3 regions of the Comamonas thiooxydans genome follow, and region 1 is predicted to be linked to each of the others. Evidence: predicted binding sites of a transcription regulator. Region 1 holds the regulator's gene; each other region holds the start of a gene.
What was found. The regulator HrcA, encoded in region 1, represses chaperone genes, less so after heat shock. The targets are predictions, from matches to a motif close to TTAGCACTCNNNNNNNNNGAGTGCTAA.

Region 1 (9,853 bases):
CCCGCACAAAACCTGTTCCGCTGCGCAGGCAGCAACCACGGATTTGCGCGAGTTGCATTTTGCTACATCTGGTTTACCACACAACTATGTGCAACCCGTATTTCTGCAACAGCAAGCGGCTTGTCCCTGCACAAGACAGCAGCTTGGCGCGACGTCTGAGACAATCAGTGCGTGGAACTCACCGAACTCATACAAACCGTACTGATTTACGCACTGCCCGTGCTGTTCGCCATCACCATCCATGAGGCGGCGCACGGCTATGCTGCGCGCCACTTTGGCGACAACACTGCAGCCATGATGGGCCGCATCACGCTCAACCCCATCAAGCATATCGACCCCATCGGCACCATCTTGATGCCGCTGCTGCTGTATTTCGCTACCTCGGGCGCGTTTCTTTTCGGCTATGCCAAGCCCGTTCCCGTGCGCTTTGACCATCTGCGCCACCCCAAGCGCGACATGATCTGGGTAGCGCTGGCCGGTCCTGCCTCCAATTTCGTGCAGGCCGTGTTCTGGGGTCTGCTGCTGATCGTCTTCGTAGGCACAGGTCTGCACGAGCGCTTTTTCCTCGAGATGTGCCGCGCCGGCATTCTGGTCAACCTGGTGATGTGGGCTTTCAATCTCTTTCCGCTGCCGCCTCTGGACGGCGGCCGCATTCTGGTCGGTCTGCTGCCCTGGAAACAGGCACAACTGGTGGCGCGTGTCGAGCCCTATGGCTTTTTCATCGTCATGGCACTGGTGATTGCCGGCGTGGTCGGCAGCTACTGGCTGCGCCCGTTGATGAGCCTGGGCTACTCGGCCATCGATCTGATCCTCTACCCCTTCATGGCCTTGTTGCGCTGATCCCAGCACCTGGTCTGCTACTGATATCTGTTGTTGATCCCTATGAGCACCACCCGTTTTCTGACCGGCATCACCCCCAGCGGTACCCCACACCTGGGCAATTACGCAGGCATGATGCGTCCCGCCATCGAAGCCAGTCGCGACAAGAATGTGGAGAACTTCTACTTTCTGGCCGACTACCACGCGCTCATCAAGTGCCAGGACCCCGAGCGCGTGCAGCGCTCGACCATCGAAATCGCCGCCAGTTGGCTGGCCGCGGGACTCGACCCCGAGCATGTGACCTTCTACCGTCAGTCGGACATCCCCGAGATTCCGGAGCTGACCTGGTTCCTGACCTGCGTGACCGGCAAGGGCCTGCTCAACCGCGCCCACGCCTACAAGGCGGCGGTGGACAAGAACAATGCATCCGGCAGCGAACCTGACGACGGCGTGACCGCCGGTCTCTTCATGTACCCCGTGCTCATGGGTGCCGACATTCTGATCTTCAACGCCAACAAGGTTCCTGTGGGTCGCGACCAGGTGCAGCACCTGGAGATGGCGCGCGACATGGCGTCGAGCTTCAACCACATCTATGGCGGCGAGTACTTCACGCTGCCCGAGGCCGTGGTGGAAGAGTCCGTCGCCACCCTGCCCGGCCTTGACGGCCGCAAGATGAGCAAAAGCTACAACAACACGATTCCGCTGTTTGCGCCACGTGAACAACTCAGGAAGCTCATCAACAGCATCACCACCGACTCGCGCGCCCCCGGCGAGGCCAAGGAAGTCGAAGGCTCGGCCCTGTTCCAGATCTATCAGGGCTTTGCCAGCGAAGACGAAAGTGCCGCCCTGCGCCAGCAATATGCCGAAGGCATTGCCTGGGGCGATGCCAAACAGACACTGTTCGAGCGCATCGACCGCGAAATCGCCCCCATGCGCGAGCGTTATGAATACCTGATTGCCCACCCCGCAGAGCTGGAAGAGATTCTTCAGGCCGGTGCCATCAAGGCACGCAAGCTGGCGACCCCTTTGCTGCAGCAACTGCGCGGCGCCGTGGGCATCCGCAATCTGGCGCAAGCCAGCAAGGCCAAGACCAAGGTTGCCAAGACGGCGCTGCCCCAGTTCAAGCAGTATCGCGAGTCCGATGGCCAGTTCTACTTCAAGCTGGTGGCTGCCGACGGCCAGTTGCTGCTGCAAAGCCTGGGCTTTACCGCCCCCAAGGAAGCGGGGCAGAACATCGCCCGGTTGCAGCGCGAAGGCGCGACGGCTCTGGCCGCCATCAAGCCGCGCCTGCAGACGCTGGCCGACGTCAGCGACGATCAGGTGATCCAGGCCCTGGAACAACTGCGTGAGGCCGCCGAGCAATAGCTCCTCACCCCCTATGGGATGCTGCCTCCTCACTCACGGGGCAGCGCGGATTTAATCCTTCGCACTAAAGGAACGACCGATGCGTATTGCTGCCCTGGATGACGATCCACTACAACTGGAACTGTTGCAACAAGTCGCGACGGAAGCCGGCCACAGCTGTCACTCTTACCTCAAGGGGGCCGCCCTGCAGCAAGCCCTGCGCCGCGAAAGCTTCGATTTGCTGCTGATTGACTGGGAGCTGCCCGATAGCAGCGGGCCGGATATCGTGCGCTGGGTGCGCGAGCAGATCAGCAAGGAGGTGCCGGTCATCTTCGTGACCCACCGCAGCGAAGAGGCCGACATTGTCGAAGGCCTGGCCAGCGGCGCCGATGACTTCATGATCAAGCCCATCCGCGCGGGCGAGCTGCGTGCTCGCATCTCCGCCCTGCTGCGCCGCGCCTATCCGCTGACCGCACAAAGCGTGCTGGACTTCGGCCCCTACCGCTTTCTCACCACCACCAATGGCATAGAGATGGACGGCCAGCCCGTGGAGGTTACGCACCGTGAATACACTCTGGCACTGACGCTGTTCCAGAACCAAGGCCGTTTGCTCTCGCGCGATCATCTGCGCGAAGTCGTCTGGGGCCATAACGCCGAGGTGCAGTCGCGCTCGCTGGACACCCATGTCTCGCGCCTGCGCAATCTGCTGAACCTGCGCGCCGGTCAGCCCTATGCCATTTCAGCCGTTTATGGCTATGGTTACCGCTTGGATGCCCCCGAAGCTGCGCAGCCCGCAGCCCCCGCTGCTTGAGTTCGGCAGCCCCCTCACCCATCTTTAAAAATGCCTGATTTACGTCAAAACCTCTTTTCCGCCCACTCCCCGATGCCCATTCTGGGCGCAGGCATGCTGTGGGTGGCGTTTGGAGGGATGACGGCAACAGGTCTGGCCCATGCCCAGATCACGCCCCGCGGCAACGATGTCATTGCCCACCGCGTGGTGACTGGAGATACGCTGGAGATGCTGGCAGCACGCTATCTTGGCGACCATAAGCGCTGGACAGCTCTGCAAAGCCACAACAAGGTGGAAGACCCTCTGCGTCTGCGCCCCGGCTCGGTGCTGGAAATTCCCACGCGCCTGTTGCGCGCCGCGATGGCTTCGGTGGTGTTTGTGCAAGGCGATGTGCAAAGCACACGCTCTGCGAGCCATCTCGCAGACTCCGTCAACGCGCCGCCTCAGCCCGTGCAAAAAGGCCAGCTGCTGCAGGAAGGTGATTCGCTCCAGGTTCCGGCCAACGCCTTTGTCTCCGTCCGCCTGGCAGATGGCTCACTGGTGCGTGTGCAGTCCGAATCCGATGTCGAGCTGCGCCAGATGCGCCGCAAAGGCCGAGCCGGCAGTCTGCAGTCCGTCATCGATCTCCGCGAGGGCGCAATTGAAGCACAAGTGTCCAGGCAAGCCAATAGCGAGCGCCGCTTCGAGGTGCGCACCCCGGCGGCTTCGACCAGCGTGCGCGGCACCCAGTTTCTGGTGATGAGCGATGACGAGGGCCGCACGGCTGCTGCCGTCGACGAAGGCTCGGTCGCCGTGCAGACGGGCCAGCCCTCAGCCTTGCTGAGGCCTGGTCAAGGTCTGTCCGTTTCCGCCAACGGCCAGATCGGCAGGCCCACTGCCATGCTGGGGGCTCCCGATATTGCGGCCTGGCCCGCTCTTGTCGAAGACGCCAACTGGGTCAGCCTGCCCCTGCCTGCCATGGCCGGTGCCGTGCGCTACCAAGTGCTGCTCGCTCAGGACAAGGAGCTGACCCAGATCGTGCGCGGAGGCATGTTCACCAAGTCACCTGCACGCCTGACGGGTGTGGAAGACGGCAGCTACATTGCGGCCATTCGCGCCATTGACGTCAACGGCATTCCTGGCAAACGCAGCCTGCAAGCGTTGCGCGTCAAAGCCCATCCGGTGCCCCCGCTCTATGAGTCTCCAGCACCTGAAGCCACCATCGGACAGGGCCAGCACGGCCTGCAATGCACCCAGGTGGCGGAAGCCTCGGCCTACCGCATCCAGGTAGCCACCGCCGACGGCAGCTTTGCCCGGCCACTCATCGACGCCAACGACCTCAAGGACTGCGCCCTGCCTGCCAGTACGCTGGCCAAGCTGCCTGTCGGCGAATATATGTGGCGCGTAGGCAGCATCCGTAAGCTCGGCAGCGGCCAGCTGGATGCGGGTCCTTTCGCCGCCCCGCAAAAGATGAAACTGGCCCTGGCACCCAAATCGCCCGAACTCCAGATCGGCGGCGCGCCCGGCGAAGGCAGCCGCCATATTCACTGGGCAGGTGAAGAGGGTCAACGCTACCGTATCGTGGTGGCCAGCGACGCCGGTTTTACTGCGCCCCTGATCGACACCTGGATGACCCAGCCTCAGTGGAGCACGCAGGGTCTGCCTCCTGGCACCTACTATCTGCAGATGCAGGTCGAGGATGCCAACGGCCTGCGCAGCAATCTCTCTGTCGCGCGCCAATTCCAGACCGGCAACTGGGTGACCTCGTCCGAGGGACAGGCGCTGACTTCCGGCGACGGTTCACGCCTGATGCGCCAGTAAAAACCATAGCTGCCAGCGCTTGAATTCCATGAAGCTTCATAGGATTCATATCTTGATCGCTTATATGACAGGCGCTGGAAGCTATTGTTTTACGAGCTTCTCACCGAGTCGCCCATATGGTTGAAGCTCCCAACCTGCGTAAAAACCGCTTGCAGGACCTGCGCCTGAGCTGGCTGCTGCTCAGCGCTTTCCTGCTCGGCATGACCTGGTGGCTCAGCGGCCCGGGGCAGCTGGCACGTCTCAACGGCATTATTCAGGACACCTCGGCCTGGCTTCATCAGCGTCCTGCCTCGCCCGAAGTCGTCATCGTGGCCATCGACGATGACAGTATCGACAGCATAGGCCGCTGGCCCTGGCGGCGTGCGCTGCACACAGCCTTGCTGGATCGCATCGCGCAGGGCCAGCCCCGCGCCATCGGCATGGATGTGGTCTTCAGCGAGGAAGACTGGGACTACCCCGGCGACGATCTGCTGCTGCAACGAGCACTGAAAAAAAGCGGCAACGTAGTGCTGCCCGTCACGCGTGCCGCGCAAAGCGCTGCCACCGCCCCTTTACAGAGCCTTGCCAGCGAGGCTGCTGCTCTGGGGCACACCCAGATGCCTGTGGATGCCGACGGTGTGGTGCGACGCTTTTATGCGCAGGAAGGCAAGGCCGGCCAGCTCTGGTGGCATATGGCGCTGAGCCTGCACTGCGTGGGCCAGAACGCCCAACCCTGCCAACCATCTGCCCCACCTCCAGCAGGCTCGGTTGCAGCCGACTCCTGGCAAAAGCTGCAGCCCCAGTTCATCGCCTTTGCCCAGGCGGCGCAGGACCGTCAGAAAAGCCTGGGCTCGCCGTTCACCACCTACTCCTATATCGACGTCTTGCGCGGCAACATTCCGGCAGCCGCCTTTCGCGGCAAATACGTGCTGATTGGAGCCACTGCCGCAGGTCTCGGCGAAAAATTCACGGCCCCCATCGGCTTTGATGCGCGCCTGATCTCGAATGTGGAGATGCTGGGTCATGTGCTCAACGGCATCCTTCAGGACACACATCTGGAGCCAGCCACTGCCACGCTCAACCGCAGCCTCAATGTGCTGCCCGTGCTGCTGGGCCTGCTGGCTCTGGCCTGGCTCGGCCCTTCTGGCGGGCTGATTTCCAGCATCCTGCTGGCCTTGCTCAGTCTGTCGATAGCCGGTTTGGCGCCGCGTTGGGGTCATGTGCAGACAGCCCCCGCTGCGGCACTGCTGAGCCTGTCGCTTGCCTACCCGCTCTGGAGCTGGCTGCGCCTGCGCGCCGCCACACGCTTTCTGGCGCTGGAGCTGCGCGATCTGCAAGGCCAGGGCCTGCCCGCCCCCTCGCTCAAGAGCGATGCACTCGATCAGCGGATCGACGCTGTGGAACAAGCCTCGCGCCAGCTGCGCGCATTGCATCACTTCGTCAGCGAAAGCCTGCGCCAACTGCCCTCGGCCACTTTTGTCTGCGACCGCGAAGGGCTGCTGCTGCTTGCCAACACGGCCGCGCACCGCTATATCGAAAGCCTGGAACACAAACTCCAGCAAGGTGACGATCTGGTCGCCTTGCTCCAAGGCCTGAACAGCGCCAGCAGCGGCGGCGCCCGCACTGCCAGCAGCACACCACTGCTCACGCGCAGTGCATTGCAGCAGGCCACTCTGTCACGCCAGAGCGAAGGGCGCGACACCCAGGGCCGCCATCTGATGCTGCTGAGCCAGAGCTTCGAGGCACCGCCCACCTCAGGCTGGCTCATCACCCTGGTCGATATCAGCGACCTGCGCAGTGCACAGGCCCAGCGCGACCAGGCCATGCAGTTCATCTCCCACGACATCCGTGCCCCGATAGGGTCCATCATCACCTTGCTGGAGATGCAGCGCACAGGCAAGCGCATCGAGTCGCAAGATGCACTGTTTGACCGCATTGAGAGCTATGCCCAGTCGTCTCTTCAGCTGGCAGACGATTTTGTGCATCTGGCCAGAGCCCAGCAGCAGCAATACCGCAGCGAAGTCCTGGATCTGGGTCTGCTGGCGGATCAGGCCGTCTCGGATTGCTGGACCCTTGCCCAGCAGCAGAACATGCAACTGCTATTCCAGCTGCCGGATGCCGAAGCCTGCGTACATGGAGATCCCGGTCTGCTGCACCGCGCCGTCATCAACCTGCTGAGCAATGCCATCAAATACGGCAAGCCACAGACTGGGGATGGCGGAGCCCAAGTGGAAGTCGCCGTTGTCGAGCAAGACAACCAATGGGGCATCGCCGTGCGCGATCACGGATCCGGCATGGACGAGGCATCGCTGGCCAGACTCAGCCAGCCGTTCGAGCGCCTGCAGCAACACCAGCGCATGGATGGCGTGGGCCTGGGCCTGGCCTTCACGCGCACCGTGGCACAGCGTCATGGCGGCAGCCTGCAGATAAGCAGCCAGCTGGGCCAAGGCAGCAGCTTCACCTTGCTGATACCCAAAGCCTGAGTCCAGAAACGAAAAAGCCTCAGAACTTTTCAGTTCTGAGGCTTGACGTTTTGTGGTGCGGCTGGCAGGAATCGAACCCACGACCCCTTGGTTCGTAGCCAAGTACTCTATCCAGCTGAGCTACAGCCGCAACAGGGTTGTATTCTAGCAGTGCAAAAACGGCTCTCGGACCAAATCGACAACTTTTTCGCGTTCATGCAAAGAAAAAGCCTGCCATCGGTGAAGACGGCAGGCTTTCATGCAGCTTGGTAGGGCGTGGCGGACTTGAACCGACGACCAAAGGATTATGAGTCCTCTGCTCTAACCAACTGAGCTAACGCCCCAACACTGACAACAGCCGTGGCTGCCACCAGAAAAACTTCGCCATTGTAGGGCCTAACGCTTGTGGCTCAGAGCATTGCTCACCAGTTTGGACGTGATATCGACAATCTGGATCATCTTGTCGTAGTGCATACGCGTGGGGCCGATCACCCCCAAGGTGCCAACCACCTTGCCGTCGAGCTCATAGGGAGCACTCACTACGGACAGATCTTCAAATGGAACGATCTGGCTCTCGCCGCCGATGTAAATGCGTACGCCATCAGCCTGATTGGAGAAGTCCAGCAGCCTGAGAATCTGCGTTTTCTGTTCGAACAGGTCGAAAGCGCGGCGCAGATTGCCCATATCGCTGGAAAAATCGCTCACGGACAGCAGATTACGCTCGCCGGCGATCACCACATCCTCGCGATCATGGTTGCTCATGACCTCAGTGCCTACATTCACCGCTGCCTGCATGAGGCTGGCAACCTGGCCCCGCAATTGCTCCACCTCGGTTTGCAGCCGCGTGCGCACCTCCTCCATTGCCAAACCGGCGTAGTGGTGATTGAGGAAATTCGAGGCTTCTATCAGTTGCGAGGACTCGTAGTCCACATCTGTGAAGATCACGCGGTTTTGCACATCGCCCTCGGGCGAGACGATGATGACCAGAAAGCGCCGCTCCGACAGGCGCACGAACTCGATATGCTTGAAGACGGAGCTGCGACGCGGCACCATGACCACACCCACGAACTGGGAGAGGTTGGACAGCAGATTGGCCGCATTGGCAATCACCTTCTGCGGCTGTTCAGGCATCAGGCCGGGCGTTACAAGATCGCAGCGGTCCACAGTCAGCATGGTGTCGACAAACAGGCGGTATCCCCTGGCTGTCGGCACGCGGCCTGCCGATGTGTGAGGGCTGATGATCAGACCCATCTCTTCCAGGTCGGCCATCACGTTGCGTATGGTGGCAGGCGACAATTCAAGCCCGGATGCACGTGAAAGAGTGCGCGAGCCGACTGGTTGACCGTCAGCGATGTAACGCTCGATCAGCGCTTTGAGCAATAACTTGGCACGTTCGTCGAGCATGATTTCATTTTAATGATGTAATTTCCCAGATGACATCCACGTTCCACCATATTGCCCTGATCGGCAAGTACCACACACCCGCAGCAGGCGTTCCGTCCGATGCAGCCAGCGAAGCGCTGCAACGGATTGCCGGTTACGTGCGCAGCCTGGGTTGTGAGGTGATTCTGGATACCCAGTCGGCCATCTATGCGGGCCTGCCCGATTACCCGAGCATGGACGTGGACGGCCTGGGCAGGCATTGCGACCTCGGCCTGGTCGTGGGCGGCGACGGCACCATGCTGGGTGTGTGTCGCCATCTGGCACGCTATGGAACGCCGCTGGTCGGCATCAACCAGGGCCGCCTGGGGTTTGTCACCGATATCGCCCTGGATGAATTCGAAGCCTCCATCACGCCCATATTGCAGGGCGAGTACGAGGAAGACGAACGCACGCTGATGAATGCTCGCGTCATGCGCGACGGCCAGTGCGTGTTTGAAGCACAGGCCATGAATGACGTGGTGGTCAACCGTGGCTCGACCTCGGGCATGGTGGAGCTGCGCATCGAGGTCGGCGGCAGCTTTGTCTCCAACCAGCGCGCGGACGGCTTGATCGTGGCCACTCCCACGGGCTCCACCGCCTATGCGCTATCGGCTGGCGGCCCCATGCTGCACCCATCGATTCCGGCCTGGGTGATGGTGCCCATCGCGCCGCACAACCTCTCCAACCGCCCCATCGTGCTCTCCGACGCCCAGGAAGTGACTATCGAGGTGGTGGGCGGCCGAGGCGACGCCAGCGCGAACTTCGACATGCAGTCCCTGAAATCGCTGCAGCATGGCGACCGCATCCTGGTGACGCGCGCCGATCACAGCGTGCACTTTCTGCACCCCAAGGGCTGGAATTACTTCGATACCCTGCGCAAAAAACTGGGCTGGAACGAGGGAGGCGTCTGACCATGGCCTTGAAGCGCATCGTCCTGCGGGACTTTGTGATTGTCCAGTCACTCGATCTGGACTGGCAGACCGGCTTCACGGTGCTGACCGGCGAAACCGGGGCCGGCAAATCCATCATGCTCGATGCCCTGCAACTGGTGCTGGGCGCGCGAGCCGATGCACAGGTGGTGCGCGAAGGCTGCCCTCAGGCCGATATTTGCGCAGAGTTCGATTGCCCACCCCATCTTCATGAATGGCTGGAAGAGTCGGGTTTTGCGCAGGAGCAGGATTTGCTGCTGCGCCGCGTCATCGACAGTCTGGGCCGCAGCCGCGCCTGGATCAACGGC
Region 2 (9,853 bases), 190 kb from region 1:
TCAAGCCAGTCCCAACACCTCCAGCAAGCGTGTCATCGCCGCCGCCCCTGAGACTCTGCCCACCTCCGTGCCCCTGCATACCGCCGTGCTGATCGGCCGCTTTCAGCCACTGCACAACGGCCACATGGCTTTGCTTCACGCCGCACTGGAGCGGGCTCGCCAGGTCGTGGTGGTACTGGGCAGCGCCTGGCAGGCACCCAATCCCAAAAACCCGTTCAGCTGGCAGGAGCGCGCGCAGATGTTGCGCAATGCGCTATCGAAAGAGGATGCCGAACGCGTGCGCTGCGTTCCCGTGCGCGACTACTACAACGAGCCGCTGTGGGTGCATGCCGTGCGCGAAGCTGTGCAGGCCCATGTGCCCGAAGGCGCGAGCGTGGCCCTGGTCGGACATTTCAAGGACTCCAGCAGCAGCTATCTGGCCCGCTTTCCGGGCTGGGAGCTGATCAGCCTGCCACGCCTGGGCCAGTTCGATGCCACTCCGCTGCGCGAAATCTTCTTCGGTGAAGGCGACGCCTCGCCCGAGACCATGGAGGCCGCCCTGGCCAGGCTTTCCTCCCAGATGCCCGAGAGCACGCTGGACTTTTTGCGCCGCTGGGCCCAGACACCGCTGTATCTGCGCCTGCAAAAAGAGTGGCATATGCTGCAGGACTACAAGCGGGCCTGGGCCAAGGCACCTTATGCACCGGTGTTCGTCACCGTGGATGCGCTGCTGCGCTGCCGTGCCAAGGGCCAGGACCAGGTGCTTCTGATCCAGCGCGGCCATGCTCCGGGCCAGGGCCTGTGGGCACTGCCCGGCGGCTTTCTGGAGCAGCGTGACAGCCTCTGGCAATCCTGCATGCGCGAGTTGCGTGAAGAAACCTGCTCCTCCATCAGCGAGGCCGATCTGCTGGCCGCCCTGCAGGCCGTGCAGGTCTTCGATCACCCGGACCGCAGCCTGCGCGGGCGTACCATCACCCATGTGCACTATCTGGATCTGGGCGTGCAGCCCAGCCTGCCCCCGGTACAGGGCGCGGACGACGCCGCCCTGGCCCGTTGGGTGCCGGTTGCCGATCTGCCTCGCATGGAGGCCGAGTTCTTCGAGGACCACTTCCAGATCCTGTGCCAGTTCCTGCCCGTGACTCTGGCTCAGAGCGAGCCCGAGCGCCAGGTCGCCTGACACATAAAAACCATAGCTGCGAGCGCTTGACTATCAAGCGCTGAAGCCACTTTTTCCTGTTATTTTATGAGCCAGCTCCATATCCGCCCCGCCACCGAGCAAGACATCGACCTGATCCTGCACTTCGTACGCGAACTCGCCATCTATGAAAAGGCCGAGCATGAAGTCAAGGCCACGCCCGACCATGTGCGTCGCACGCTGTTCTGCGCCAACCCGGCTGTCTTCGGCCTGATCTGCGAGATTGACGGCCAGGCCGTGGGCTTTGCCGTGTACTTCTTCAACTATTCCACCTGGCAGGGCCAGCATGGCCTGTATCTGGAAGACCTATACATCACGCCCGACGCTCGCGGCCACGGCGCCGGCAAGGCCCTGCTCCAGCATCTGGCGCGCATTGCCATGGAAAAGGACTGCGGCCGCTTTGAATGGAGCTGCCTGGACTGGAACACCCCCTCCATCAAGTTCTATGACAGCCTGGGCGCCCTGCCGCAGACCGAATGGATCCGCTATCGCATGACGGGCTCCGCCCTGCAGGCCATGGCCACGGGTGAAAAACAGGCTTGAGCCCCAGACCGGATCATCCAGAGTGATGTGTGCAGCCCTTCGAAGTGATGTGCGCCCCTTTGCAGATTGAGTGTACGCAGCATCAACAATGCGGCGCGTTCGCGCTTGCGCCAAAATGAATGGTTTTGCAAAACAATAACAAAGGCGGCAATCAGTGCTGACCTTTCACACTATCTCTGGAATCCAGAATGCCAAGCTATCAAGAACTCATCGCTCAGAAAAATGCGCTGGACAAGCGCATCGAAGAAGCGCGCAGCACCGAAGCCAAGGAAGCCCTGGCCACCGTCAAGCAACTGATCGCCACCTTCGGCTTTACCTCTCAGCAGGTCTTCCCCTGGAAGCCTGAAGAAAAGAAAAAGGTCGAGGCCAGGTACTACGACCCCGAAAGTGGTGCGACCTGGACCGGCCGCGGCAAGCCCCCGAAGTGGATCGAAGGCAAGGATCGCGGCCAGTACGAGATCAAGACCACGCCGACCGTGGACTTCAGCGCCCCTCGCGACGAAAAGAACCCGTTCCCGGTTCAGTAAGCGCCCCTGCCCGTTCAGCCCCCAGCAGCCTGCTCCGCCGGCAGCGGTGCCTTGAGCATGCGCACCAGGGCCGTCACGTTCAGGCATTGGATGAGCAGATCTCCGTCATTGGCACGGATCAAGCGGTCCACCAGCTGATCTGCCGCACCCGCCATTGCAGGAGCCAGTCGCAACTGCCCGCTCTCGAAGCGCACCACGCCTTCGAGATCACTGACCAGCACGCCCAGCTTGAGCCCCTGGTGCTCCAGCACGATCACCTGGCTTTGCGCCGTCCTGATGACAGGTTTGCCAAAGAGCAGGGCTCCCAGATCGAAGACCCATACATAGCCGGCCACGACGCCCTGGCTGCGCCGCGCCAGCGTTCCCACGCAGTGCGGCAAGCGACCGGCCGAAACGGGAGCGATGGCCGAGGCGCTCTGGGCCTCGAGCACGCAGGCCGCATCGACGGCAAGCACGCTGCGCCCCACAAAAAAAGTCGCCATCTCAATGCCCAAAGCGCTGCCCTGACTGGCCGCAGCCAGGCTTTGCACCCTGGTGTTGCGCCGACCGACAGCCGCCAGGGCATCGTCCTGCACCGCACCAAAAGCCTGCACGGACAGCGCAAGCACCTCTTCGCGATAGCCGTCGCTGCGCTTGAACTCCCGGTAGCCGCTGCCTGCCGTAATCGCCACCACGCAATACTGACCCTGATACACCATGGCGCGGGCCATGCTCTGGCCTGGTGCCAAAGCCAGCATCTGCGGCGGCAGATCCAGCCGCATGCCTGGCTGCAGCAGCACATCCGAGGAGGACATGACCAGGCCCGAGCGGTTCAGGTAGGCCACCCGCCTGCTGCCTGCACCTGCCGCCTGAACGCCGCTCACGCCCTCGAGCATGGCCTTGAATTCACGCTGTGCATGAAACACCAGGCCGATCCCGCCCAGCACCATCCCATCGGCGTTGCGTATGGCCGCGTGATAGACATAGGTCGGACCATCCTCCTCGTGCTGAACACAAGGGCGCCATGGCGAGACGTGATAGGCCTGGGTCCCTGCCAGCGCCATGACCTGGTGCAAGCTGTCCGCCTCTATATAACTGCCCAGTAGCTCCCGACTCTCTGCCTGCCCTCTCTGGCTGACGGCCACGACTCTGCCGCGGGCGTCATAGACCATGATTTGCTGGTAGACCGTATAGAGGTCGTGAATGGCGGTGAGCAACTCGCACACCTCACTTACCTGATCTGGGGCCGTCTCGCCCAAAGCCTGGTCCTCGAGCAATTCGGACAGCTGCGGCGTCAAGGCCCACCAGCGGCAGTCGTTGGCACGCTCGTAGAGATTGCGATCAAGCAGATCCACCAGCAGACTGGTCAACAGGCTGTTGTCCCGCAGTGCGGTATTGAGCACCGTGCCGTAGAGCGCATCGATGGACTGGGAGAAGACCTCGTTGGTCCTTGCCCCGGTCTCGCCAATCTGCTCGAGCACGGCTTGCAGCCGCGTGTTGTCCATCTGCTTGCCTGCCGTCATCACTCGCCCGTTCCAGACCACACGGCGTATGGTGTCCGCCGCGCTGTGGATGGCGTGCAGAGGCGGGCAGAAACGGTGCGCATGTGTCAGCAGGCCCTGGGCCACCTCGGCATCCAGCCCATCCAGACCCGCCTGCGACTGGAGGCCGAAGGCCAGCTCCAGCGGCGTCATGATCTGCGCCCGCCAGCCCTGGGGGCCCATATAGCCCTGATAGCCTGCCGATGCCGCAGATTGCACCAGATAGGTGCGTCCTCCATGCACATGCAGCGCGCTCGCACCATCACGGTGAGGCCGCACATTCGCACCCACACCAATCCAGTGCAGATCGCTGCTGGCCAGCACCTGACCCTGCTCATCCAGCAGCAGGGCGATGCTGGTCTGCGCCTCAGGTGCGCCACTGCCGTCAGCCTGCTCGCGTCCGCTCCAGATGCCTTGCATCTCGCCGTCGAAGTCAAAGCACAGGCACAGCACGCCCATGGCTTGCCGGTTGGTGGGGTCCAGCATGCGATGCGCATAGATCAGCCCACTGTCATGGCCCGGCAGCAGGTCGGTAGCACCAAAGCTCTGCACAAAGCCCGGGCTCTGCAGCGCACGGGCAATCAACGCATCCCGGCATGGCTGATCCTTGGCCTGACTCCTCTCCCGCGCGCTCGCTCGTACCTGGCCTTTGGCATCCAGCAGCAGAATGTCTGCATAGACCGTGTATTTGCTCCGATAGGCCTGCAGACGCCGGGTAATGGCTGCCTCATCGCCATCCAGCCCGGCCATGAAACCGCACAGCACGGCATCGGTCGCCAGAAACCCCACATCGGCCGTGCGCTCGTAGAGATTGCGCACCAGGGTATCGATCAGATGCTGCGCCTGACTGGACAGCCCTGCCGTCACCCCTGCCACCGCCTGCATGACCATGGAGCGCACCAGATCCTGCTCCAGCCGTTCGAAGCCGCCACGCGTGGCGGCCATCATGGGCAGCAAGGCCTGCGCTTCCTCAGGGCAATTCATCTTGGCGGAGGACTCTATGAGCCGCCACATCAGATTCAGCTCCCTGAGCGAACTCTCGCAGCGCCCGACCTGGCGCATATGAGGAATGAAGACGTCTGTCTGCAGCAGATCCTGGGCGCGCTGCGCCGGGGCAGTCATGGTTTCTAGAGGCATGTTCTGACAGAGCAAAAGCCAGGCCTATTTGTAAAAACACGTTACACATGACTCCGCACAAACCCTGCTCCTTGACAGATTGGCCCTCTGATCGGCTGGGGGGAGGTCTTGAAAGCTCGGGAAATTGCCTTATTATTAGCACTCGATGGGGTTGAGTGCTAACAGCTTGACCCTAGATATTCCGAATGTCGGCCAGGATGGCTGGCAAGTCTTGTTTCAACTTTGTTGATGTATTTAGGAGTTGGTATGAACCTGCGTCCCCTGCACGATCGCGTGATCGTCAAGCGCCTCGAAAACGAAACCAAGACAGCCTCGGGCATCGTGCTCCCTGATGCTGCCACCGAGAAGCCTGACCAGGGCGAAGTGCTGGCTGTGGGTCCCGGCAAGCGCAATGACAAGGGCGAACTGATCGCCCTGAACGTGAAGGTCGGCGACCGCGTTCTGTTCGGCAAGTACTCTGGCCAAACCGTGAAGATCCACGGCGACGAGCTGCTGGTCATGAAGGAAGACGACCTGTTCGCAGTCGTCGAGAAGTAATCCTTCCCGAACACCCCCCTATTCATAGCTGCTGGCGATTGATTGATAAGCGCCGGCAGAACATTTGAACCCCATTCTTTAGGAGCCAAAAATGGCAGCAAAAGACGTAGTTTTCGGCGGTGAAGCACGTGCACGCATGGTTGAAGGCGTGAACATCCTGGCCAACGCAGTCAAGGTTACCCTGGGCCCCAAGGGTCGCAACGTGGTGCTGGAGCGCTCCTTCGGCGCCCCCACCGTGACCAAGGACGGTGTGTCCGTGGCCAAGGAAATCGAACTCAAGGACAAGCTGCAGAACATGGGCGCCCAGCTCGTGAAGGAAGTGGCCTCCAAGACCAACGACATCGCCGGTGACGGCACGACCACCGCTACCGTGCTGGCCCAGGCCATCGTGCGCGAAGGCTCCAAGTACGTGGCTTCCGGCCTGAACCCCATGGATCTGAAGCGCGGCATCGACAAGGCTGTCGCCGCCCTGGTGGAAGAGCTGAAGAAGCAATCCAAGGCCACCACTACCTCCAAGGAAATCGCCCAGGTCGGCTCGATCTCCGCCAACTCCGACGAATCCGTGGGCAAGATCATTGCCGACGCGATGGACAAGGTCGGCAAGGAAGGCGTGATCACGGTTGAAGAAGGCAAGTCGCTGGACAACGAGCTCGACGTCGTCGAAGGCATGCAGTTCGACCGCGGTTACCTGTCGCCCTACTTCATCAACAACCCCGAAAAGCAAGCCGCTATTCTGGACAACCCCTTCGTGCTGCTGTTCGACAAGAAGATCAGCAACATCCGCGACCTGCTGCCCACACTGGAAGCTGTGGCCAAGGCCGGCCGTCCTCTGCTGATCATTGCCGAAGACGTCGAAGGCGAAGCCCTGGCGACTCTGGTGGTCAACACCATCCGCGGCATCCTGAAGGTTGTGGCTGTGAAGGCCCCTGGCTTCGGCGACCGCCGCAAGGCCATGCTGGAAGACATCGCCATCCTGACTGGCGGCAAGGTCATCGCTGAAGAAGTGGGCCTGTCGCTGGAAAAGGTGACCCTGGAAGACCTGGGCCAAGCCCAACGCGTCGAAATCGGCAAGGAAAACACCACCATCATCGACGGTGCTGGCCAAGCTGCTGAAATCGAAGCCCGCGTCAAGCAAATCCGCGCCCAGATCGAAGAAGCCACTTCCGACTACGACCGTGAAAAGCTGCAAGAGCGCGTGGCCAAGCTGGCTGGCGGTGTTGCCGTGATCAAGGTTGGCGCTGCCACCGAAGTCGAAATGAAGGAAAAGAAGGCCCGCGTGGAAGACGCCCTGCACGCTACCCGCGCTGCTGTGGAAGAAGGCATCGTGGCCGGCGGTGGCGTGGCCCTGCTGCGCGCCAAGCAAGCCGTTGGCGCCCTGGCTACCGGCAATGCCGAACAAGACGCTGGCATCAAGCTGGTTCTGAAGGCCATCGAAGCACCTCTGCGCGAAATCGTGGCCAACGCCGGTGGCGAGCCCTCGGTGGTCGTGAACGCCGTGCTGAACGGCTCCGGCAACTACGGCTTCAATGCGGCCAACGACAGCTACGGCGACATGCTGGAAATGGGTATTCTGGATCCCACCAAGGTGACTCGCACTGCTCTGCAGAACGCCGCTTCCGTGGCCTCCCTGCTGCTGACCACCGAGTGCATGATCGCCGAAGCCCCCAAGGCTGACGCAGCTCCTGCCATGCCCGACATGGGCGGCATGGGCGGCATGGGTGGTATGGGCATGTAATTGCTCTGCTGCTGACCAGGTGGTTTGCTCCACCTGGTTTGCCCACAAGAAAAAGGCCGCATCTGCGGCCTTTTTCTTTTGCGTCGAGCTTCACGAATTGCTCCGAGCACAAAAAAGCCAGCCGATATCGGGCTGGCTTTTCTATCCAAAGATTCGCCTTAGAAACGATGACGCAGGCCGACAGTGATGCCGGTACGCTTTTTCGCTCCATTGGAATCAAGCATCACACCCGCACCGCCTTTGGTCTTGGTGTAGTCCACCGCGAAATAAGCGTCGGTGCGCTTGGAGAAGGCATAGTCAGCCACGGCAACGATAAAGTCGGCCTTGCCATTGAAGGCGCCAGTCGCCGATCCCGATTGCTTGGCATGGTAGTAATGCAGGCCGGCATTGAGCTGCGGCGTGACCTGGTAGCCAAAACCGACCTTGAACATCTCACGCTTGTTGGCAAAGTTGCCAGGCGCATTGCCCGCGATAAAGCCACCATTGGAAGAGCCTGTCCAATATGCATTGAGCAGGCCGGCGTCAAAAATGGCACCAGCCCCAGCAGCACCGAGACTATCCTTGACCTTGTTCTGGCCGTAACCAGCCATCAGATACAGAGGCCCGGTGCGATAGGAGCCGCCCAATGTCCAGGCATCCACATCGGTGCCGGCCGGCAAGGTGGAGCGCTGGAAAGCACCGCCCACGGAAATGCCGTCGGCAGAATAGCGCAGATAGCCACCTGCGGTCTTCAATGCCAGACCACCTGGCGTCATATCAATACTGCCGCCCTTCTTGGCAAAGGTATTTCCTTCGTCAAAAGAATACTGCAACCCCGCACGAACCGGCCCGAACTCGGCAACGTACTTCAGCATATTGTTTGCACGCGCGCCCAGAGACATGCCGATTTCAGGCTTGTAGGCATCCATATAAGGGGAATATGGGAACGATGCATAGGTAGAGGTCACCAGATCAAACAGCACGTTGTATTGGCGCCCCATGGTCACCTGACCAAAACTGGTGCTGCGCAAGCCCACCCAGGACTGCGCAAAGTAAGGCTGAGCGGTGCTGGGCGTGCCCGAATCCGTCCAGAAACGATTTTCCAGGTTGGCAATAGCCGACAGGCCACCACCCAAATCTTCCTTGATATTGATACCCCAGCGGCTCTCCGACATGCCACCACCGATCATTTTGGTCAGACCGCTTTTATTTGGCCCCTCATTAGTCGTGTGACGAATCGCTGCATCCACAATGCCATACAGTTGCACGCTGCTTTGTGCATAAGCCATTGTTCCCAGAGAACCCAGCACAGCCAAAGCCAATGTTTTTTTCACAAATGAAGATGTCATTGTGTTGCCTCTCTCTTAATTCACTAACAGTTGGTGGAAATTTCATTCTAGAAATGCTTTCTCCAGCAACGAGAGCTTTGGCACAAGCGCAACACAGGCCTTTCCCTCTGGGGACAAACCTCTCAGCAAACACCCTTTCAGGTTTAACCCCAGAAATAAAAAAGGCCTGTCTTTCGACAGGCCTTTTGGCTTTTAAGCAATTACTGGCTTATGCCAGCAACTGATTAGAAAGCGTGGCGGATACCAACTTGCACGCCGTTGCTAGCCTTGCCAGCGCCAACTGCGTAGGAAGGAACGCCACCCAGGGTGAACTGAGCGTTGTCCTTGTTCTTCAGGAAGGAGTATGTACCGTACAGAGCTGTACGCTTGGACAGGTTGTGCACATAACCCAGGCTCAGCTGGTGAGCCTTGCCAGACAGGTCGCCACCGGCCTTGTACAGAGCGTACTGAGCCTTGACTTCACCCACGCCACCCACGGGAGCGGACACGCCCAGAGCGTAGCTGGTCAGCTTGGAGTTCACAACAGCGCCCTTTTCCTTGACTTGCAGAGCCAAGCCATTGACCTTGGCCACGCCGAAGTCATAAGTAGCACCCAGACCGTAGGAGTCCAGCTTGTCGCCTTGTGTGAAGGCAGCATTGGAACCACCGTAGGAACCGTCAGTAGTAGAAGGATTGTTCTTACGGTCAGCGCCCAGAGTCACAGCCAGAGGGCCGTTGTTGTAAGCCACGAAACCGCCGAAGTAACGACCGTTCTGACCGTCGCCAGCCTTTTCACCAAAGGCGTAGTCCACGCCAGCAGTGAAGCCGGAGAAGTTAGGCGTGAAGTAAGTGATCTTGTTGTTTTGACGGATAGCATCGCCTTGGCTGTTAGCCCAGCCGCGGAAACCGCCCACGCCGATCACGCTGAAGTTGGAGTGAGCGGACAGCTTGTTGTAAGCCACCACTTCGTCACGACCCAGACGCACTTCACCGAAGTTGCCCATCAGGCTCACGGTGGAACGACGACCGAACTGGAAGCCGCTGCCGCCCTTCAGGCCAGCGCCGGAACCGTCACCCACGTCGGTGCCGATAGCGCCTTCCAGCCAGAAGCCAGCCTTCAGACCGCCACCCAGGTCTTCCACGCCGCGGAAGCCCAGACGGGAAGAAGCGTTGGAACCGTTGTGCAGACCGTAGTTGGAATTGCCAGCGCTACCATTGCCCTTGACGTAGGAAACGCCGGTGTCAACCACACCAAACAGGGTCACGGAAGATTGAGCCATTGCGGCGCCGGAAGCGGCCAGCACTGCCAGGGCGATCAGAGATTTTTTCATTACGAGTTACTCCAAGGTTTAGAAGGGCGCCGGTTCTATGGG
Region 3 (9,853 bases), 1.9 Mb from region 1:
GGCCTGGTTGTAGAGCCTGTCCTGATCCAGGTCCCAGACGCTGACCATGCCTTCGGGAGATGGCTGCCACAACGCCGGCCAGTTCAGACCGTGATCCTCGTCGCTCAGAACCCAGTGCAGCCTTTGCTCGGGTGTGGCGCTTTCCAGGCGGATATGCCGCTTGATGGGCTCGGCCAGTTCACGTCCGTCCGCGAGTGCCAGCCAGATGGTCTGCTCGTCGATACGAACGCCTGTGATGCGGTTGCTTCGTGGGTCCATGGCTCAGCTTTGTGCGGCGGTCTGATCCATCGCCTTCTCGGCGGCCTGGTGCATCTTGGCCAGTTCGCGCGCGGGAATGGGGTGCTCGCCATTGGCCATGCGTGTCAGCAGCGAGTGCAGCATCTCGGTGGAGAGGCCGTGCAGCACCAGGCGGTAGGCCGCATACAGCGTAGACAAGGGCACCATGGGGTGTTTGTTGTTGAGCAGCACCAGATGCTCTGGCGAAGCCAGAATCTTGGCGCAGTAGATGGCAACGGTTTCGTCGAGCTGCAGCGAGTTGCTGGCGCGCCAGAAGTCGTTGTCGGTCAGCAGCAACTGGTAGATGGGCGTGTACAGCTCGATGGCGCTTTGCAGGTCGATGACGTTGAAGCGCCCGCGAGGCATGTCTTCGAGCCTGAGATCGGGCTCGCGGATCATGGAGAAGTCGGGCTCGGCCACGGGTACCAGTTCCTGTCCGTTCTCACGCAGTGCCTTGTTCAGGCGAATCACGAAGTTGAAGAGGTTGAGGTCGTGCTTGAGAAACAGCTCGTCCTTCACATCGTCGATTTCCATGGGCATCAATGGCGCGGTGCTGACCTTGGTCGGGGCATTGGCGGCGACGAAGGCCAGTACCTGGGAGCCCAGATGAAAGTGGCGCATGATGAGCCAGTTGGCCTCTGGCGAGAGAAACTTCTTCATGCCGAAGGCCAGCAGGCGGTGCAGCAGCATGGAGTGCGACCAGCGCTTGGGCAGAAAGATCTTCAGCGCCTGAATGATGATCATGGACAGCCGCGCCAGTGGTCGCATGGCCGGCAGAAAGAACTGGCGCGAGCTGCTGCTGCAGTCGCGCAGCCAGGCGGCCTTGACGTCATCGGGCAGAGGGGTGCTCTGGTCGAGGTAGAGCGCCAGCCAGGGGCTGGGGTCGCGCTCGTCCCAGACATGGTCGTTGAATTCGTTCTTCATGGCTCCTCGCGGTGCTTCTTGCTGTTTCTGGTTATTGCTCGGTCAGCACATGCTGAAACTGCATCAGATACATGGCAGCCGTGTTGCGTGCGGTCTGCAGTATGGCCTGCTGGGCCGTGCCTTCGCTGTCCAGCTCCAGCGCCATCTGCACGGCCAGCAGCCAGCGCTCCAGATGGTTCTCGTCGTTGGCACCGTGGTATTCGAGAAAGCGGAAGGCATCGGGCGGCAGCGGCAGGCTCTGGCGCAGCAGGGGCAGCAGGCTGGGAACGATGCGCTGACCCGTGCCTTCGATGATGTAGATGGCGCCCAGCAGGCCGATCGGGTTGGGCGTGGCAGCCAGGCTGTGCAGATAGGCATTGAGCGCTTCGCCGCCAGGGTTGCGGCGCAGGCGGTTGATATCGGTCTCGGTGCCGCCGGCCTTCAGATAATCGCTGTGCAGAATCTTGAAGTCGTTCTGCTCCTCGCCTGCATGCAGGTCGATCAGCGAGGCCAGCGTGGCATAGTCACCGGTCAGCGAGGCCGCACCTTCGCGCATCCACAGACTGCCTTCGCGCACCTGGGGAATCCAGTGGCTCATCCAGCGCAGATAGTCGGTGATCTCCAGCCGGCGCGTGCGCATGCGCTTGAGAAGAGGCGTGCGCCAGACATTGCTGCGGTAGTCCTGCCAGATGCTGGCCAGCTCGGTCAGCAGCGGCGCCAATTGCGCAGGAGCGGTGGCCGGGTCATGCGGTGCGGCGATGCTCGAAACATCGGGAAGCGCGTCATCGGCTTGCACCGCAGTTTGCACGGATTTTTGAGGGGAATCGGCCTCAATCGTTTTCTGTGCATGCGTATCCAGCTCTACTTCCCATAGCATGTAGCCTGCGGTGAAGCGGCCCGATTCGGGGATGAAGCAGAGCACGGTGTCGCCGGCTTTCAGGCTCTGGCCCTGTTTTTGCAGAAACTCCGACAGCATGATGAAGATGGACGCCGCACCCGTGTTGCCGCGCCATGCCAGATTGCTCCACCAGCGCTCGCGTGGAATGCCGAGCTGGGCCTTGTCCAGCAGCTCGTCGACCACGGGGATGAAGCGCTCCGACGAGTAGTGGCAGAGAAAGTGGTCTATGCCGCGTTCGGGCACCCAGCCCTGGTGGGCCAGGGCTGCATATTCGTGAATGCAGACATCGAACAGGTGCGGCAGCAGACGAATGTCCTGGCGCAGTGCCAGAGCGCCTGCGGCCTCGGCATCGCTCCAGGCGGGGAAGTCCAGATGACTTGTGCCACGATCGGCTGTCAGGCCCAGTTGCATGCACACGGGGTAGTCGCCGGCAAAGCTGCGCTGGTGCGTCCACTTGAGCTTGAGGCGCAGTCCGTTGGCCTGGGGCAGGGCCTTGGGACCGCCCAGCAGCACGGCGCCCGCGCCGTCGGACAGCATCCAGCGTAGGAAGTGGGCGTCAAAGTCGGTGTCATAGCCCTGGGCCGCAAAGCGTGAACGCTTGAACAGACGCGAGGGCATTTCGCTGGCCACCGACAGGGCCAGCGCATGGGCACCGCTTTCCACGGCCATGGCAGCGGCTTGCATGGCGCCCACACTGGCGGCGCAGACCCCGTGCACGGACAGCGTTTCCATGGGCGGGGCGGCCATCTCGCCCTGAATCATGCTGGCAAAGCCGGGCATCAGCGCATCGCCCCCCGAGGAGCCGCTGGACAGAAAGCCGATGTCGGAGAGCTTCTTGCCAGCCAGGGCCAGGGTCTCCTCGATAGCGCCGGCTGCCATGCGGGCGTTGCTGAATACCGTCTGGCCTTCGCCATTGATGGCGTAGTGGCGGGTCTGAATGCCGTTCTCGGCTAGGATGCGGCGCTTGATGCGCTCGGAGATGCGGTTCAGCGGTGCGACAAACGCATCCATGCCAGCATTGTCCACCGGGGCACCAGGCAGAAACATGCCGGCAGATTGCAGATAGACGTTGGAATAGGCGACAGGCATAGATCCTCAACAGGTTTTTACTTCACAGCGTCGGGCGGCATCTGCGGCTCGGTTCTTGCCGCGGGCCAGACCAGACCCAATACAAACACGCGTCCCATATAAGGCAGCAGGCCACCTTCGTTCAATGCAGGAGTGACCCGTTGGCGGTAAATGCGCTCATGCAGTCCGCTCAGTTCGGACCAGTGGGCATGCGGGCATTCATGGTGCGCGGTGTGCAGGCCAATATTAAAAAGCAGGGGGTTGACCAGGCCTTCAAAGTTGCGTGCGTAGTTCAGCTCGATACCCGGAGTACTGCGCTGTGCTCTGGTCAGTGGCCTTCCATCGGCATGGGCATGCTGCAGATAGTTGGTAGCCAGCAGCCAGTGCAGGCCGTGCAACTGGGGAACGATGATGAAGATCAAGGCCTTCTGCCAGTCCAGCCAGAGAAAAAAGCCCCAGCTGCCCAGCCACAGCAGGTATTGCCCCATGCAGTAGCGAAAGGCGCCAGGCCAGTGACGGCGCAGATTGTTCAGCCAGCGAAAGAACAGTGGATACAGCACGAAAGCCGCCTGAACCGGGTGAAGCAGATAGCCCCATAGATGATTGGTATCACCGCCCCATTCAGGCCGGTAGGTGCGTGCCAGATCGCGCGGCCCATGGCGAAATCGATGATGATTGGCCACATGGGCGGGCCAGAACACAAAGGTGGGGTGACCTTGAAGCAGGGTCAGCCAGTAGTCGGTGAAGCGGTTGGTCCAGCGCCCCCACCACATGCGCACATGGGTGTGGTTGTGGTGAATCACGCCTACGCCCAAGGTCAGAAACAGCTCGATGCTGTAGAGAATGAAGCTGAAGCCATGCCTCCATTGCCACCACACGAGCAGCGGCAGCAGAAGCATGTAGAAGACGGATTGCCAGTCGCGCCAATGGCGCAGGACGGGATAGCGGCGCCTGCTCATTCAGCGATGGGTGCTTTGGGGAGCGCTGTGTCCGTCACCCGCGTACGCATGAGCTGGTCCATGAAGGCCAGCGCAAAGCCATAGTTGCCTGCCGGGCGCGCGTGGTGCAGATGGTGACGGCGGCTGGCAGCCAGTGGATGGGTATCTGAGACTGAGGGGAAAAAATCGTAGTTGGAGTGGCCGATCAGATTCAGGATCAGGCTCAGCACCGGCACCGAGGCCAGTGACCAGAAATAGAAGTCATGCACCAGCATGGGCAGCAAGATGATGTTGCCCAGCATCAGCGCCTCGATAGGGTGAAAACTGTAGGTGGACCAGGGTGTGGTCACCACGGAGCGATGATGGTCGCCGTGATAGCGCACCAGGCGGCGCGTGTGCAGCAGGCGGTGGTTGATCCAGAAGTGCACATCGTTCCAGATCAGCAGCGCAAAGATCTCCACAGTGATGCGTCCAGCACTGGCTGTGGGCGAGAGCTGGGCCCAGCCCAGTTGCAGAAAGCCCCAGGGAACGAGCATGCCTATGCCGAAGATCAGTATGGAATGAAAGGACTGGCGCCATTCACGGTGCAACTGGTCGGGCTTGAGCGGACGGATATCCAGCGGCCTGCCAATACCGGCACGGGCAAGAGATGCCGTCAGAGCGCCCATGAGCAGGCCGCCCAGCAGATAAATACCCCCGAAAAAAAACAGGCCCAATGCCATGACTTGCCAGGCATTGAGTTGCGTGAACCAGGTACCAGCGTCCATGAAGGCTCCAAAAGCGGTGGCGCTGCCCTAGATACAACAATGCGCCCGACGGCATAGCGTAAACCCATGCCTGTCGGGCGCATGATAAAGGACGCCGCAGTAGCTTCAGCCGATACCCGGAGTAGTGCTCAGAGCTCGGGACGTCGGAAAACTGGAGCTGCCCCAACCGGGAGATGGCCAGCAAGGTCCGCCCCGCAGCAAAGGCCTTCGTCCCCCGCTGGGGGAGGACGCAAAGCGGCTCAGGGGGAGACTTTTATTGTGCCGTGATGCCCTGCTCGCGAATGATGGTGCCCAGGGCCTTCACGTCCTGCTGGATGCGGTTGCTCAGGCCCTCGGGCGAACTGCCCACGGCTTGCCAGCCTTGCATGGACAGCTTCTGGCGCATCTCTGACGTGCGCACGATCTCGCTGACGGCGGCCGCCAGCTTGTCCACATGGGCCTTGGGCATGGACCTGGGCGCTGCCACGGCGTTCCAGATTTCCAGGTCGAAGTTGTTGACGCCGAGCTCCTTGAGGCTGGGAAGGCCGGGAGCCAGCGGGCTGCGTGCTGCAGAGGTCACTCCAATGCCGTGCAGCTTGCCAGCCTGAATCTGTGCCATAGCCAGTGCCGGAGGGAGCATGGATAGCTTCAAATCGCCGCCCTGAATGCCGTTGAACACTTGGGGATAGCCGGTATAGGGCACGTGCACGGCCTTGATGGCCGAGCGACTCTTGAGCAGTTCCATGCCCAGATGGCCCACGGTACCGACACCGGGCGAGCCATAGCTCCATTTGTCGCCAGCCTTGGCGGCAGCTTCCATAAAGGCCTTGCCTTGTGGGGCCGATGCAGGGGCCACCAGTACCAGCGGAGCCACGCCGATCAGGCTCACGGGCTGCAGGTCCTTGATGGGGTCATAGCGCACGGCAGGGTTGAGCATCTTGGCAATGGTCATATTGCCGTTGATCATCACGCTGAAGGTATAGCCATCTGCCTTGGCGACATATTCGCCGGCGATATTGCCGCCGGCCCCCACGCGGTTTTCCACGATGATGGTCTGACCCAGCTTCTTCTCCAATGGCTCGGCCAATGCGCGGGCTGTCAGGTCGGGCGAGGAGCCTGCGGGGAAGCCCACGATCAGATGCAGGGGCTTGTCGGGCCAGTTGTCGGCTGCCAGGACGGCCGGAGCCATTGCTGTCGCCACCATGGCGACTCCTGCCGCAACCAGGCTGCGGCGGGACAGGTTCTTCAAGATGCGCGAAGTGCGAATAGGCATGGCAGGTCTCTTTTGAATTCTTGATAGGCGATCGGTGTGCATGAGAACATGCATCAATGCCGAAAAATAAAAAACCCGGAAATTATCCGGGTTTGAGGTTCAGCATTTCAGCCTTTTAAAGGCTTGGAGCGCAAGTTGGCGTTTACGCAAACTCGGCCAGCGCTTTTTTCATCTTTTTCATGGCGGCTACCTCAATCTGGCGAATGCGCTCGGCGCTCACACCGTATTCGGCAGCCAGCTCATGCAGCGTCATGCCGCCAGAGCCGTCGTCATTGACCTTGAGCCAGCGCTCTTCAACGATGCGGCGGCTACGGTCATCCAGGCCCTCCAGTGCCATGACCAAGCCATCGGTGGCCAGATGATCGCGCTGGCGCGATTCGAGCATGGCTGTAGGCTCGTGACTGGCATCAGCCAGGTAGGCGATAGGGCCGAAGGCCTGTTCTCCATCATCACTGGGAGAGGGATCCAGCAGCACATCGCCACCAGCCAGACGGGTCTCCATCTCGATGACTTCCTCACGCTTGACGTTGAGCTTGGCAGCGACCGCGTCAATTTCGTTCGAGGTCAGCGTCTCGCGCAGGGCCAACTCTTCGTCCGCCATGGCGGCATCGGACTTCAGGTCATGCTTCATCGAGCGCAGATTGAAGAACAGCTTGCGTTGGGCCTTGGTCGTGGCGACCTTGACCATGCGCCAGTTCTTCAGAATGTATTCGTGGATTTCCGCCTTGATCCAGTGCATGGCGTAGCTGACCAGACGCACGCCCTGATCGGGGTCGAATCGTTTGACAGCCTTCATCAGGCCCACATTGCCTTCCTGAATCAGGTCGCCGTGAGGCAGACCATAGCCCAGGTACTGGCGCGAGATGGAGACGACCAGACGCAGGTGGGACATCACCAGACGCCCGGCGGCGTCCAGATCATTGTGTTCTTTGAGCTTGCGAGCGTAGTCCTGCTCTTCCTCAAGGGTGAGCATTGGCATACGATTGACCGCCGAGATATAGGCATCCAGGTTGCCCAGCGGAGGTACCAGCGCCCAGGGGTTCGCGGGCGCCAAGGCAGTAGCAATGGAGCCGGAGGCAGTTTTCATTGCAGGTTTCCTTTCTTCCATGATCTTCATATTAGCACTCCGTTAGAGAGAGTGCTAAAGACAAAGTTCCCACAGCTTTTGTTGGTTTTTTGACGGCGCAGGCGGCTTGTGTCGATTCGTGGAGAATTTTTTACATTCCCTTCGACCTCTCTCTTTTCCGGAATCTGCAGCAGTGCTCTAGCTTGAATGAGAGGCCAGGTTGTGCAGGCTCGCTCTGATTAACGCCTCCAATGCCTTGGCCGCCGAGCTTCGAGGTGCGTGGCGGCGCGTCACTATGCCCAAGGGACGTTGAATTCCAGGGGCCGACAAAGGAATCTGCACAAGGCGGTCAGCTTGTAACAGCGATACGGCTGTTTCAGGCAGTGCACTGATGCCCAGACCGGCACTGACCAAGGCTCCAATAGTTGCAATATGGTCAACTTCAAAGACAGGTGCGAAATAAAGCCCTTTTGAGTGCAGATCCGCATCAATGTACTGGCGGACGCTGGCAGAACTGGGCATGGAGACATGCGGGTAGTCCAGAGTGGTCTCGATCGGGACGTGACCTGTCTGCCTGGATAGAGGGTGGTCATCAGGACAGATGAGAAAGAACTGGTCCTCCATCAATTGCTCATATGCGAGGTCTTCTTGCTTGGGATCTGCTGCAGTGAGTGCAAAGTCAACTTTGCCGTCACGAACGAGATCAAATGCAGGGCCTGATAAGGTATCAAGCAAGGACAAGCGTACCTCGGGATGAATCCGCGTGAATTCGGCAAAGACCTTTGGCAGCAGCGAGGCGGCCAAAGAAGGAAGTGCGGCAACAGTCACCGATCCCGTTCTGAGTTGGACGGTGTCCGTCACGGCTCGTAGGGCACGCTGCGTATCTCGCAAGATCTCCTGGGCATGGGAAATAAAAACATGCCCCGCATCGGTCAGCTCGACAGCGCGAGTGGTGCGCTCAAACAGTCTTGCTCCGATCTGGGCTTCTACACGCGCAATCAGGGCCGACAGCGCAGATTGTGAGAGGTGAACCAGGAGGGCGGCTTGACCAAAGCTCTTGGTCTGGCTCAGGGCTACTACCGCTCTCAGGTCTTTGGTTGATAGGTTGGCTTCCACCACAGCAGTATAGGTAGCGGAGCTGCAGCGTCCGCAGCTCCGTTATCTTCGCTTATTCAGCCTTGATGTCGCTGTCTTTGATCAATCGGGCCCACTTGGCGTACTCGGCGTTGATGATCTTGGCCGACTCGTCCGGCGTGCTGTAGGTAGCAATAGTGCCCTGGGCGAGCATGGAGTCCTTGACATCCTGCTTGGACAGAATCACTTTCAGCGCTGAATTGATCTTCTGAATGACTGCACCTGGAGTTCCTGCAGGTGCCGAAAGTGCAAACATGGAGCTGACCTGCATGTCTGGAAATCCAGCTTCCACGACAGTAGCGATGTCTGGAATCGAGGCAACGCGTTCTTTGGTCGTGGTGGCCAGGGCCCGGAGCTTGCCTGCCTTGATCTGACTTTGTGCGGCAGGAACGGTGTCAATCATGGCATTGATCTGACCGCCGAGCAGATCGGAAAGAGCGGGTCCGCTGCCTTTGTAGGGCACATGAACGACTTCAACCTGTGTCTGACGCTTGAACATCTCGATCGAGAGATGCTGAGGCGAGCCATTGCCTGCGGATGCAAACGTGATGCTGCCGGGGCTGGCCTTGGCAAGGGCTACCAGTTCCTTGACGGATTTCGCCTGAACACTGGGGTTGACCACAAATACCAGCGGAACGGTGCCCACGACCGAGATGTGAGAGAAGCTCTTATGGATGTCAAAAGGAGTCGCAGCAGGCGTTAGCGCTGCATTGATGGTGTGGCTTGTGAATGCACCCATCAGCAAGGTGTAGCCATCGGCAGGTGATTTGGCGACTTGACCTGCACCAAGGCTGCCGCCAGCTCCGGCGCGATTGTCGACGACGAACTGCTGCCCGAGTGCGTCTGAAAGCTGCTTGGCAAGAACGCGGCCGATGACATCTGTCGCTCCGCCCGGCGCATAGGGAACCACCAGCCTCACGGGTTTGGTGGGGTAGTCAGTTTGCGCACAGGCTGCTCCCGATGCACCAGATGCGACGAGGGCGGTTGCAACCAGGTTAATGAGCTTGCGGCGGCGCATGACCGGATCAACGAGTTCTGTGGGTTTCATGAAGTCTCCTTTAGGGTTTTCAGGTATGCGCTTTCTTGTTTGAGCGCTCGATTTTTTCTTTAATCAATAATATTATTAATAATCAGTGCATCAACAATGGTTAACCCTCCCATGACGAACAAGCCAGACCAGCAAGCCACGATTCATCCGGAAGCCGCTTCGAGCGGCATTTCCAAAGGACTCACCAACTACGGTGATCGCGGTTTCTCTCTCTTTTTGCGCAAGGCCTTCATCAAGGGGGCGGGCTATACCGACAAGGCTCTGGATAGGCCTGTGATCGGTATCACGAACACAGGCAGCTCCTACAACCCTTGTCACGGAAACATGCCGCAGTTGATCGAGGCGGTGAAGCGCGGCATCCTGATGGCAGGTGGCCTGCCCATGGACTTCCCGACCATCTCGCTGCACGAGAGCTTTTCTCAGCCGACCAGCATGTATCTGCGCAACCTCATGTCCATGGACACAGAGGAGATGCTGCGAGCCCAGCCCATGGATGCGGTCGT

Region 2: a site for HrcA is predicted at 5,037-5,063, ahead of groES (co-chaperone GroES). Genes of this name have one in related genera too.
Region 3: a site for HrcA is predicted at 7,221-7,247, ahead of rpoH (RNA polymerase sigma factor RpoH). Genes of this name have one in related genera too.

Annotation. Positions count from the first base shown of each region.
Region 1 covers NZ_AP026738.1:938,629-948,481, reverse strand. The annotation lists gene CTR2_RS04325 (site-2 protease family protein) at 172-840, shown strand; gene CTR2_RS04320 (tryptophan--tRNA ligase) at 883-2,184, shown strand; gene CTR2_RS04315 (response regulator transcription factor) at 2,264-2,974, shown strand; gene CTR2_RS04310 (FecR family protein) at 3,047-4,753, shown strand; gene CTR2_RS04305 (CHASE2 domain-containing protein) at 4,870-7,215, shown strand; tRNA gene CTR2_RS04300 (tRNA-Arg) at 7,269-7,345, opposite strand; tRNA gene CTR2_RS04295 (tRNA-Ile) at 7,462-7,538, opposite strand; gene hrcA (heat-inducible transcriptional repressor HrcA) at 7,591-8,598, opposite strand; gene CTR2_RS04285 (NAD kinase) at 8,628-9,527, shown strand; gene recN (DNA repair protein RecN) at 9,530-9,853, shown strand, end outside.
Region 2 covers NZ_AP026738.1:750,504-760,356, reverse strand. The annotation lists gene CTR2_RS03415 (bifunctional nicotinamide-nucleotide adenylyltransferase/Nudix hydroxylase) at 1-1,156, shown strand, start outside; gene CTR2_RS03410 (GNAT family N-acetyltransferase) at 1,223-1,717, shown strand; gene CTR2_RS03405 (H-NS histone family protein) at 1,906-2,244, shown strand; gene CTR2_RS03400 (chemotaxis protein CheW) at 2,259-4,886, opposite strand; gene groES (co-chaperone GroES) at 5,148-5,438, shown strand; gene groL (chaperonin GroEL) at 5,530-7,173, shown strand; gene CTR2_RS03385 (porin) at 7,332-8,501, opposite strand; gene CTR2_RS03380 (porin) at 8,726-9,811, opposite strand.
Region 3 covers NZ_AP026738.1:4,940,503-4,950,355, reverse strand. The annotation lists gene CTR2_RS23080 (DMP19 family protein) at 1-258, opposite strand, end outside; gene CTR2_RS23075 (DUF6999 family protein) at 262-1,200, opposite strand; gene CTR2_RS23070 (StlD/DarB family beta-ketosynthase) at 1,232-3,166, opposite strand; gene CTR2_RS23065 (fatty acid desaturase) at 3,184-4,104, opposite strand; gene CTR2_RS23060 (sterol desaturase family protein) at 4,101-4,850, opposite strand; gene CTR2_RS23055 (Bug family tripartite tricarboxylate transporter substrate binding protein) at 5,104-6,102, opposite strand; gene rpoH (RNA polymerase sigma factor RpoH) at 6,245-7,189, opposite strand; gene CTR2_RS23045 (LysR family transcriptional regulator) at 7,367-8,287, opposite strand; gene CTR2_RS23040 (tripartite tricarboxylate transporter substrate binding protein) at 8,337-9,350, opposite strand; gene CTR2_RS23035 (IlvD/Edd family dehydratase) at 9,462-9,853, shown strand, end outside.